One region of the Macrococcus psychrotolerans genome, then DNA from elsewhere that is predicted to be linked to it. Evidence: riboswitches for the same ligand, from Rfam matches in the RefSeq annotation. Region 1 holds a riboswitch; each other region holds the start of a gene.

Region 1 (4,220 bases):
GAAGGAAAGCCGAGCGAATCTCCCGTAAACCGTGCAAAGCAGATGGAAAAACGTATGCGTAAATTAGAACAGCTGAAGATTACTGAACCTGTTGTATACAATACGTATCATGAAGATGCAGATGTGTTAGTGATTGGTTATATTTCAACGTATGGAGCGATTGATGAAGCAATCCATCGTGTAGAAGGAAAGGTAAACCATCTGCATATGAAACAACTTCATCCGTTTCCGACAGAAGAGGTTCAGCAAGCGATAGATAAAGTGAAGAAAGTGATTGTTGTTGAACATAACTTTAACGGACAACTTGGACAGATTATCAAGATGAATACGAATCATCAAGGTAAGATGATTCAGATGAGTAAGTATGATGGTACACCTTACTTACCTCACGAAATTGAAGAGAAAATCAACGCAATATTAAAGGAGTTAATATAGATGGCAACATTTAAAGATTTCAGAAATAATGTGAAACCGAACTGGTGTCCTGGCTGTGGGGACTTCTCAGTACAAGCGGCGATACAAAAAGCATGTGCGAACATCGGCTTAGAACCAGAACAGCTCGCGTTAATAACAGGTATCGGCTGTTCTGGACGTCTGTCTGGATACGTAAATTCATATGGTGTGCATTCGATCCATGGTCGAGCATTACCGATGGCACAAGGTGTGAAGATGGCAAACCAGGAGCTTACAGTTATCGCTTCCGGTGGAGATGGTGATGGTTTTGCGATTGGTATGGGGCATACGATTCATGCGCTACGTAGAAATATTGATATCACGTATATTGTAATGGATAATCAAATTTATGGACTGACTAAAGGACAGACATCACCAAGTTCAGCACATGGATTTGTCACTAAGACAACGCCAAAAGGCTCGATTGAGAAGCATGTTTCTCCGCTTGAACTTGCACTTGCAAGTGGCGCAACTTTTGTCGCACAAAGCTTTTCTAGTGATATAAAAGATTTAACATCAATTATTGAAGCGGCAGTTAATCATAAAGGATTCTCATTCGTCAATGTATTTTCTCCGTGTGTCACATACAACAAAGTAAATACGTATGACTGGTTTAAAGAAAATTTGACGAAACTTGCTGATATTGAAGATTATGATCATACCAATAAACAGCTGGCGATCAATACAGTACACGAACAAGATGGGCTTGTTACAGGTATCGTGTATCAGGATACCGATGCACCGACGTACGAATCACAAATTGATGGCTACAGTGAGAACTTAACAAAAGCAGATCTAAATATTAAACAAGAGGAATTTGATGCTTTAATGGCTCAGTTCAAATAAAAACTAAGTATCTGTACCTTATTTATAATAAAGCTGTTATACTAAAACAGTACAAAATAATATAAATTTTTAAACACTAGGGGAGTTATTCTGAGATTGGATTCGTCCTAAACCCTTATATACCTGATCTGGATTATACCAGCGTAGGGAAGTGTCAACTGACACAACCTGCAATCAGGTTGTGTTTTTTTGGAGGCTAATATGAATAAAAAGTTATTGTTAAGTGCGAGTTGTGTCATTTTACTAGCAGGCTGTGGAGATCAGTCAGCCGATAAAGGTAAGGAAGATAAGAAAGAAAAAGTGACGATTATGCTGGACTGGACGCCGAATACAAATCATACAGGACTATATGTAGCACAAGAGAAAGGTTACTTTGACAAACAGGGTTTAGATGTTGAAATTAAGACACCTGGTGAAGTGAATGCCGATCAGCTTATCGCAGCAAACAAAAAAGATGTTCAGTTCGGAATTAGTGCACAGGAAACAGTGACGCAATCACGTTCTGAAGGCATTCCAGTGAAATCGATTGGAGCAATTATCCAGCATAATACGAGTGGATTTATGAGCTTGAAAGATAAGAATATTAAATCACCGAAAGATTATGCAGGGAAAACATACGGTGGATGGGGTGCACCGATTGAACAGCCAATGATTGATGCAGTTATGAAAAAAGACGGAGCATCAGTGAAAGACACTAAAATTATCAATATGGGAAATACTGATTTCTTTACTGCATCTAAGAAGAATATCGATTTCGCATGGGTTTATTATGGATGGACTGGAATCGAAGCAGAAACACGTAATATCGATGTAAATATGCAGTATTTAATTGATTACGATAAAAATCTGGATTATTACACACCTGTCGTTATTGCAAATGAAAAGTATTTAAAATCAAATGGTGAGACAGCTAAGAAATTTATGACCGCACTTAAAGAAGGTTATGAGTATTCAATTAAACATGACAAAGAGAGTGCAGATATTTTGATGAAGTCTGTTCCAGAACTTAAAAAACAAGAAAAGCTCGTATATGCATCACAAAAATATTTGTCACCTAAATATCAGGATGATGCGAAATACTGGGGCTATCAGGAAGAACGTATCTGGAAGAATTTTGGACAGTTTATGAAAGATAACAAAGTGATTACTAAAGACTTCATTGCTAAAGATGCATTTACAAATGAATATGTGGAGGGTAAATAATGGCAGATACAATAATGAGCATACAAATTATTCCGAAGACGCCAAATGGTGAAGATGTAATTCCATATGTTGATCGCGCAATTGAAGTGATTGAAGCATCAAACTTAAAGTACATCGTGAATCCGCTTGAAACATCAATTGAGGGGAACATGAATGAGTTGCTTAAGTTAATCGAATTAATGAATAAAGAGATGCGTGAAATGGGGTGTCCATCTATTATTTCACAAGTAAAGTTTTATCATGCCGAAGAAGTATCGATGGATGTGCTTGTACAGAAGTATAGATGATGAAATATGTTAAGTTTTTTCTATTTTTTATAGTACTACTTTATTTTTGGGAACTGCTCGTTCGGTTACTACAAGTTGATGCATATACGTTACCTGCGCCAAGCGTAATATTTATCAGCTTCTTTAATGACTTTAACACATATCATGTGCATTTATATCCGACTATATTACTCGTTATATTAGGCATTATTTGCTCGGTATTATGCGGTATTACTGTAGCCGTACTATTACGTTTAATCCCTGGGCTGCATGAGTATGTCTATCCATTGCTCATAATGAGTCAGAATGTACCCGTTATCGTCATTGCACCACTACTAGTCATTTGGTTCGGATTTGGAATATTGCCGAAACTTATCGTGATAACACTTGTGTGTTTCTTTCCGATAACTGTGAGCTTACTTGAAGGATTTAATGAGACAGATAAAGAATTAGAGAAATATATGAAGATGATGGGGGCAACGCGTCTTGAACGTTTCAAAAAGCTTGAATGGCCAAATAGTATGCCTTATTTCTTTAATGGATTAAAGATTGCTGGCACATACTCAGTAATGGGTGCAATCATTTCTGAATGGCTTGGCAGTGATAAAGGTTTAGGTAAATTTATGCTTATAGCTCAGCGTGCATTTCAAGTAGATCAGGTGTTTGTAGCAATTGTCTGGATCATTATCTTTGCTATGGTCATTTATCTTGTTATATATATTATTCAGCGTATTGTATTGAGGTGGCAACGATGATTCCTATTATTCAACTTAACGATATTATGCATCGTTACGATAAAGATATTGTAATTAATAATATTAACCTAGAACTGAATAAAGGTGAGATTGTTGCATTGATCGGCCCGAGTGGCAGCGGTAAGAGTACGATATTAAATATTATCGGCGGATTACTCATCCCTTCAAGTGGCGAGTGCTTATTGCAAGGGGAACGTATCAATGGGAAAACAGGACATGTGTCCTTTATGCCTCAGACACACTCACTGATGCCATGGCGTACAGTGATACAAAACATTAACCTCGCAACAGAGATCAGTGCGAATGATAGCGTGAATAAATCAGAACAATTGTTAGAAAGAGCAGGCTTCACTTCCATTAAAGATAGATACCCCAATGAGCTTTCTGGGGGAATGAAGCAGCGTGTTTCATTCCTACGTGCATTAAATACAGAACATCAATTACTGTTACTGGATGAACCATTTTCAGCATTGGATGAAATAACACGTAATGATATGCAGATCTGGTTGAGGTCTTTATTATTGGAGAGTGATAAAACGGTGCTGATGATTACACATAGTATTGATGAAGCAATTAAGATGAGTAACCGTATACTCGTTTTAAATCAGAAACCTGCTACGATAGTCAGATCGATAGATGTGAACCAGGATTTATCTGTTTCGCAAATCGCAGAATTAAAAGCACAAATTATTCAATT
Region 2 (4,220 bases), 830 kb from region 1:
CTTGCAACAACTGCTCCTAATAAACATCCTCCTCCTGTGACTTTCGTCAGGAGCGGTGTCCCATTTTCCACTAAAGCGATTTGTCCATCCTGACAGATTGCATCAACCGCACCGGTTACGATAATCGCAGTATTGAACTTATCATATGCTCTTCGCGCAACGCTTTCAGTCGATAGCGATTGATCTGCATCTGTCCCTTTCATTGCGGCATCTTCTGTTAATGCTGCAAGCTCTGACGCATTCCCACGAATGACACTAATATGATGCTCGTTCAGCAATTTTAAGCAGAAGTCTTTACGAAACTTAGATGCACCACAAGCGACAGGATCAAGTACGATAGGTACATGATGTTTATTTGCAAATGCAGCCGCTTGTAACATGTTTTCCTTATCCCCTTCTTCAATTGACCCTATATTGATCAGTAACGCACCAGCATACGCTAAAAACTCATCCATTTCTTGACGTTCTGTCGCCATCGCAGGGCTTGCACCAAGTGCGAGCAGACCGTTCGCTGTAAAGTTTTTGACGACATCATTCGTAATACAGATGATCAACGGGTTGTCTTTACGAAGTTGAGTGAGTTTTGTCATTATTCAACCTCCTGAAACTTAAAGTGATTTACTGGGCCCTGGCCATGACCAATTCCAGGAGTGTACTTAATGGCCATATCCATATAGCGCTTCGCTAATCGCACAGCATCTTCTATACTCTTCCCTTTGGCAAGTTCTGCTGTGATGACAGCTGAATAAGTACAGCCCGTGCCATGTGTGTGCTTCGTATTATAACGTTCTCCAGGCAAAGTAATTAATCCCGTCTTTGTGAAGAGATAGTCTGTCGCATCTCCCTTTAAGTGTCCACCTTTGATAAGTACGCTTCGAGAACCAATTTCATCGATAAATATTTTTCCTGCACGTGAGATATCTTCTTCTGATTCCACCTTCATTTCAACAATTTTCTCTAGTTCAGGTATATTTGGTGTCACCACTGTCGCAATATCCAGTAATTTTGTACGCACAGCATTTTGACCATTTTCATCAAGCAACAAATCTCCACTTTTAGCCACCATCACAGGATCGATGACATACGGGATGTTATAACGTTCTATATACGGCCTCACCACGTCCATCACTGCACTTGTTGCTAACATCCCTGTCTTTACTGCATCCGGAACAATGTCTGAATATACACTTTCAAGTTGTTTCTGTATAATGTCCACAGGCTGGTTAAAGACATCCTGCACGCCTAATGTATTCTGTGCAACAAGACTTGTTACTACACTCATCCCGTATACGCCGCGTGACTGAAAGACTTTCAAGTCTACTGTCGTCCCAGCACCTCCTGTAGGATCGGTTCCGGCAATCGATAATGCTGTTTTCATCAATAGCCCTCCCATGTTTCAATGTTATAGGACATATTAAAGAAGCGCTTCTCATGAATACAGCTTTCAACAAAGTTCTTTCTTAATATATTTAGTTCTTCATCAGAAGCTGTTTCACTGAACTCATCTACCCAGCGATCTAAATGACCGATAAGCTCATCCATATTTGTACAATAAAAGTCGACCCAAGGTTTTAGCGGATTACCTTCCAGGTCATTACGTTCAGCAATCTTTAGTGCCAGCTGCTGATAGACATATGGACAAGGTGCCATCGCACATATCGTAAAGCTCGCATCACTATAGCGGTAGGCATTGTAATACATATGCTTAATATAATGATCACTTGATGGATACCATTCTCCTTCTTCAATCACTGTCTTATAATCAACACCTGCATAGTCTGCTAATGTATAGTGCGCATCCACTTCACCATTCATAACAAAATCGATTTGGCCGAGTAAGAACTGAATTCCTTCTCTATCATTAAGTTTCGGAATAAGTAGGCTATATATCTTTGCAAACTCGTTTAAATATAAACTATCTGCCTTTAAGTAATGTTTTACTGCTTCTTTCTTTAGATCCCCATGAATAATACCTTGAATAAAAGGATCATTATAAATCGATTCAATAATCGGTTCTACTTCTTTTTTCAACTGTCTCGTAAACACGTTATCCCTCCTAAAAATAAAAACCTATCTCCTGATAGGAAATAGGTTAAATACACATAACGGGTACTTAGCACGACTTTCCTACGCCGGCATTATCCGGATCAGGTAAAGGGTTCGGCAAAAGCCGTCTCAGCGCAAGGCACCCCTAGTGTGTATATTAATATTAGTGTAACGAAGTTAATGGATTAATGCAAAAAAAGAACTTTAAAGTGAATACACCTTAGAGTTCTAATATCGTTACTATAAACGTGCCCCACATACTGGCCATGGCTGCGCACCGCGCATATTGTATAAAATTTGAGCACGTTTCGTTTGCTCTGCTGCAGAAGCTTGGTGTGGATAACCACTTCCACCGACACCACGCCATGTCTGTAAATTGAACTGATACATTCCATAGTAGCCATTTCCTGTATTAATTGATGGATTGCCACCAGATTCACATCTTGCTAATGCTGCCCAGTTTAATCCGTTGTTCACACGAACAGCCGGTGCTTGTGTCCTTGTCGTAGTCACACGCTTTGTCGTCGATGCCTTATAAACAGTCTGTCTTACTGGTGCTTGGTATGCTGACTTAGCAACAGCACGTTTAACTGGTGCTTGATATGCTGTTCTTGTAACGGGTGCAGCTGCTACAGCCGGTCCATTAACCTTCAATGTACGTCCAGCAATAATTAAATCTGAATGCAAACCATTCCATGCTTTAAGCTGCGCAACAGATACACCGTAACGTGATGCAACCTTGCCCAAAGTATCTCCAGGAACGATGCGGTAATATGAACCTGTAGTTACAGGTGCTGTGTATGCAGATTTATATGTTGATTTATAAGTATTTCGTTTTGTTGTATTCTCATTAATATTTAATACTTGATTCACATGAATTAAGTTAGATCTCAATCCATTCTCATGCTTTAATGCTTGAACTGACGTCCCATAGATTTGAGAGATTTTCCATAAAGAATCCCCACTTTTTACTCTATATTGTGCTGCATCCGCTTGAGTCGCTGCAAATGTTCCACCTACTGCAAATACTGTCGTTACCGCTAAAAGTTTTTTCATCTGGAAAAGTCCTCCTAAAGATTATCTACAATTTTTAATACGTTAACTACATTAAAATTTCATATTTCATAGGTTGCAACAATATAAAAGATTAAGTGTTATGTTAAATTTCTGACTAATTAATACGCCGTTGACCACTGAGAAGCTCCAGCAGTTTGATATAATATTCTTGCACGTTTCCATTGTTCTTCAACTGAAGCATTTGCAGGATTTCCTGTTCCACCTACAGATGCCCATGTTGATGGTGAAAATTGGAATAATCCGTAATATCCAGATGCATTAACAGCATTAGGGTTGCCACCTGATTCACGTTGTGCGATAACGCGTAAATGTGCATCCATTGATGAGTTTCCAGCAGGAGCTGCTTGCTGGACTGGCTTTTGTGCTGCTTGTTGGACCGGTGCTTGCTCTACTGGCTTTTGTGCTACTTGTTGGACCGGTGCTTGTTGCACTGGCTTTTGTGCCACTGGTTGCGCTACTTGCTCTTGTGCTACTTGTTGGACTGGTTGCTCTACTGGTTGTTGTGCTGCCGGTTTAGCTGTTTGCTCTGGGGCTTTGACTACCGGTGCTTGATACGCCACTGGTTGTTGTACAGTTACTGGTGCTTGCTGAGCAGCTGTTTGCGTAACGATTTGTCTTTTTTCCTCTTTATCAACAACAATCAGTTTACCTACTTTAAGATTTTTATTTGTTTCAATATTGTTCCATCTCTTTAAATCTGCAACTTTAGTATCAAACTTTTTAGCGATCTTCTCTAAAGTGTCTCCTTTTTGGACTTCATATTTACCTTTAACTAATACTTCTAATTTTTGATTCGGTAAGATGATATCTGATTCTATTTTGTTAATTTTTTTAATTCTTTCAACTGTAGTGTCATATTTATCTGCGATTGACCAAAGTGACTCCCCATAAGTTACTGTATGTTCTTTTGCATCTGCCTGTGCTGAAATTCCTGTAGCTAAAATTGCCATTCCTGTAAGTGCAGTAATTTTTTTCATTGTGAGTGTTGCCTCCGATAATTTTCTTAATTTATATTAATAATTATATTTGTCTTTTATTGAATGATATAAATTTAACACGTATTGATATTTCTTTGGTTACAGGAAGATGATTTATAA
Region 3 (4,220 bases), 830 kb from region 1:
ATCTGATTTTTTACATATTCAATATTTTCCTCTTCTATAATATCAAAATCAGGTTCATCCAGAATTTGAAGAAACTCTTCTAATAATTCTATATCGTTAAAAGATGTAAGCTCTAACGAACGCCAGTAATGATAATAAGCTGCATCATATGCATCAACTTCATAGTTGAAATGAAAATGGTAAATACTTGCGACCATTTCATGATATTCTACTTCATCTTTAAGATGTGCAATATTTGATAAGTATTTCATCAAATAATAATCTTGTACTTCATGTTCCATAAAATACATAAGTACATCATTTAACTTTTTGTCCATAATCATCTCCTGCACTTCTTCAGGTAAACGTTTAAGAGCTATATGGAATGTATTCATAATGTTAACCTCATTTTTACCGACTTCAATATGTGACTGTCAAAATCATCTTCAAATTCGTCCTGTACTAAAAAACCAAATTTTTTATAAAAATTATAGCCAACCTTATTTTCTTTCTCTACTACAACGTCTATAAACTTTATTCCTTCCATCTGTGAAATTCCATGCTTTATAAGCGTGCTACCTATCCTTAAATTTTGGTAGTCCGGGAGTAAGTAAATAGCAGCCAGTTCAGCTATACCATTCTCATCTGGTTTGCTGAAATTTGCAAAGCCTACAACTTGATCTTCGAATTCTGCTACATACATTTTCGTCAACGCTAACCTTTTTTCTAACATAGATGAACTGTAGGCCATCTCTAAAAAATTATCTTGTATATGAAGCGGTATTATTCCTTCATATGTATCATGCCAGCTGAGTTTTGCAATGTGTTGTATCTTTGGAATATCATCTTCAGTCATACTTCTTATTTTAGAATTCATGCTATCCTTCCTTATATCTTTATAATTATTTATAAAAGTTTATTTTATGGTTAATCTATACATATTGAGTTGTTGGAATGACAGGCATGTCTTAATCTTTCTTCTAAGTATTTGATATTATAAATTATTAATATTTATATTTTTGTAAGCAAATAAAAGCCACTAATCAAGCCGCTTCTTTATTTCACTAACGCTAAAGCACATTCCCCGAGAAATGTTTTAGATACTGTAACACCTGTTTTTGTTTCGTTCAGTCGGATATATCCTGCTGATTCATAGTCTTTAAGATAATGAATCAGACTTTCTTCTGTCATCTCTGCATATTCATGTGCCATTAAATTTCTAAGTCTGTCTAGTGTAAGTTCGACGTCTTTATAGATTTCAATCGTATACATTACATATTTGAAGATATGCACTTCTTTATGTGCGATTTCGTTCTCTATATCTAGTGATTCCTGTTCATCGATTTCTCTTAATATTTCTTCAGATGTCATGCGTTCTTCTTGTAATCTACCCATCGTTACTTGTTTTAATTGTGCTTCATCTATATCATCTCGTTCACCGTTACTCATATTTTCACGCAGTTCAGCGTGTTCATCTAGCAATGCTGCTAATTGTTTTTCATTTATTTCATTCATTTTTACATCCCCTTTCTTTTTCTATTTTATCATTTAAATTTAGAAGTTTGAATTATCAGCCATTGAGTGCTATTCTTAATTACATAATCGAATATGGCTAGGGGTGCTCTTAGAGCTGAGAAGACTTTGTCTGACTCTCATAACCTGATTTGGATAATTCCAACGTAGGGAAGCAGTTATCATTTATATAATTATAAATATTTATATATTTTTTATATATTTTGACCACCCGTAGTTTGTTTGCGGGTGGTCTTTTTTTGGAGGTTGCTTATGTTTTATATGATTACACCATTCGTGGAACCGAGTGATGCTGTTATACAGTCGATTGTGGATGTAGAAGCTTTGATTGATGGTGTGATTCTACGTCTAGATGCGTGTGATGATGCGCTGGATGTATTTATTATGCAGTTGAAACGGCACATAGATCCTTCTAAGATTATTGTGCATAATACACCTCATTTGATGATAAAGCATGGTCTGACACGCATCCATTTTAAGGAGCGTGCTGGTGATGCGATAGCATTCAAGCAACAACATCCTGAATTTCGTGTCGGTATGAGTGTGCACAGTGAGGACAGCGTGCGCCTGATTGATGGCGTGCTTGATTACTGTATATTCGGTCACGTCTTCCCTACGCCTTCAAAGCCAGGTCTCACACCTCAAAGTGCGTCTGTAATTGGCACAGTACTTTCATATGATATCCCGATTGTTGCAATCGGTGGTATCGATGAACATACGATACATCAGCTTGATACTCGATTTAGTGGATTCAGTGGTATTCGTTTGTTTCAGCATAAGGCACATCTTGAGCACGTTCGAAAGGAGTGGTTGTTACGAAATTCGATGTCTTAATTATCGGTGGCGGCATTATTGGCCAGAGTATATGCTATCACTTAAAACAAGAAGGTATTTCGATTGCCATTATTGATGATTTTAGTAGATGCAGAGCGACGCATGCTGCTGGCGGTATGCTTGGTGCACAAAATGAATTTTATTCTGATTCCCCTCTCTTCCAGTTTTCTATGGAAGGGCAACATATGATGAAAGATTTTGCTGATGAATTGGCACATTTAGGTTATGTAATCGATTATCAGCAGCATGGTTTATTAAAGATTGCTTCACATGGCGAGCATGAATCTTTACTTCAACAGTATGATTTTCTTAATGCACAGTTTAAGACAACAGAGTTAGTTAAAAATCGTTTGGATGAGTTTGCACATGGTTATATCCGCAATCATGACCTTGCGATGTGGATTCCGACAGATGGACAAGTCAATGCTGTTAAATACCATCAGGCACTCATGACATTAAATGAAGATGTTACGTTTATTCACGATCGCGTAATAGACGTGAAAGCAAATGATGGATTTAATGTGCGTACCAGCTCGCAAACATATGAAGCACAGCAAATCGTCGTTGCAGCAGGTATGTATTCAGGTGACATCCTTAAATCTCTTGGTATCCATCTTGAAATGCACGGTGTAAAAGGTGAAGTGATGACGATACATCACCATACATTAGATATGAAAGAGACATTGTTCCAGACAAATGGGCATTATATCGTACCGAAGTCAGATGATTTATATGTGATAGGTGCAACGACATCGATGAATGGTGACAATACAGTAAGTGAAGAAGGTATCGACTGGCTAAAAGAAATGACGCTGGACCTATTACCAGAACTCATGAATGGTGAAATTGTCGATAGCAGATGCGGCTTTCGTCCCGATAACCCACTGCAGCGACCAGTAATCGATGAGGTCCGTGATAATCTATTTGTCGCAACCGGTCATTATCGTAATGGCATCCTCTTATCGAAGATTACCGGAGCACTGATGCATAAACTTATGTTCGATAAACAGCATCCGCTTGCAATGAAATATAAAGATCATTTTAAACTGGAGGATATACATGAAACTATACTTAAATGATGAATTGTACGAAACACAAGAAACGATGCTTGTTCCATTTTTAGAAACTTTGAATATCGATTTAAAGCGTGCGGTTATCGTAATCGATGATATGCCCGTACAAAAAGACAAGTGGGATGAGACTGAAATTAGACCAGAACAACGATTAGAATTATTAGAATTTGTAGGAGGCGGTTAATATGCTAAAGATTGGACCAATAGAACTTGAATCGAGACTCATCCTTGGTACAGGAAAATTTGAAAATGGTGATATACAGCGTGAAGCGGTAGATGCAAGCGAAACGAATGCATTAACGTTCGCTGTGCGACGCATGAACCTCTATGATAAAGACTTACCGAATCCATTAGAATCTGTTGATTTAGATAAATATATTACATTCCCTAATACAGCCGGCGCTAAGACTGCAGAAGAGGCTGTAAAAATTGCTGAGATCGCCCGAGCTGCAGGGATGTGCGATATGATCAAAGTTGAAATTATTGGGGACGGTAAAACATTATTACCCGATGCGATTGAGACGTATAAAGCGTGTGAAATTCTGCTAGAGAGAGGATTTATTGTCTGTCCTTACATTCAATGTGATGTTGTACTTGCGAAGAAACTTGAAACGCTTGGTGCACATGCAATAATGCCACTCGGCTCACCTATCGGGACAGGTCTAGGTGTTAATGATGCCTTGAACTTAAGCTATATTATTGATGCCATCAGTGTACCTGTTATTGTAGACGCAGGTATCGGTTCACCAAGCGATGCTGCATATGCGATGGAGCTTGGTGCAGATGCCGTGCTATTAAATA

What was found. A riboswitch is a leader RNA that binds a small molecule or an ion and turns the genes downstream of it on or off. The one in region 1 is predicted to bind thiamine pyrophosphate.
Region 2: linked by a shared signal. The riboswitch ahead of tenA (thiaminase II) and the one ahead of QA539_RS04885 (ABC transporter substrate-binding protein) in region 1 are both predicted to bind thiamine pyrophosphate.
Region 3: linked by a shared signal. The riboswitch ahead of QA539_RS00715 (thiamine phosphate synthase) and the one ahead of QA539_RS04885 (ABC transporter substrate-binding protein) in region 1 are both predicted to bind thiamine pyrophosphate.

What each region holds. Positions count from the first base shown of each region.
Region 1 covers NZ_CP124591.1:972,921-977,140, forward strand. The annotation lists gene QA539_RS04875 (2-oxoacid:acceptor oxidoreductase subunit alpha) at 1-435, shown strand, start outside; gene QA539_RS04880 (2-oxoacid:ferredoxin oxidoreductase subunit beta) at 436-1,299, shown strand; TPP riboswitch at 1,368-1,466, shown strand; gene QA539_RS04885 (ABC transporter substrate-binding protein) at 1,501-2,502, shown strand; gene QA539_RS04890 (thiamine-binding protein) at 2,502-2,789, shown strand; gene QA539_RS04895 (ABC transporter permease) at 2,789-3,523, shown strand; gene QA539_RS04900 (ABC transporter ATP-binding protein) at 3,520-4,220, shown strand, end outside.
Region 2 covers NZ_CP124591.1:1,801,695-1,805,914, forward strand. The annotation lists gene thiM (hydroxyethylthiazole kinase) at 1-590, opposite strand, end outside; gene thiD (bifunctional hydroxymethylpyrimidine kinase/phosphomethylpyrimidine kinase) at 590-1,378, opposite strand; gene tenA (thiaminase II) at 1,378-2,046, opposite strand; TPP riboswitch at 2,108-2,203, opposite strand; gene QA539_RS09430 (LysM peptidoglycan-binding domain-containing protein) at 2,287-3,102, opposite strand; gene QA539_RS09435 (LysM peptidoglycan-binding domain-containing protein) at 3,222-4,100, opposite strand.
Region 3 covers NZ_CP124591.1:143,175-147,394, reverse strand. The annotation lists gene QA539_RS00730 (hypothetical protein) at 1-374, opposite strand, end outside; gene QA539_RS00725 (GNAT family N-acetyltransferase) at 371-856, opposite strand; gene QA539_RS00720 (hypothetical protein) at 1,036-1,494, opposite strand; TPP riboswitch at 1,584-1,682, shown strand; gene QA539_RS00715 (thiamine phosphate synthase) at 1,765-2,346, shown strand; gene QA539_RS00710 (NAD(P)/FAD-dependent oxidoreductase) at 2,319-3,425, shown strand; gene thiS (sulfur carrier protein ThiS) at 3,406-3,603, shown strand; gene QA539_RS00700 (thiazole synthase) at 3,605-4,220, shown strand, end outside.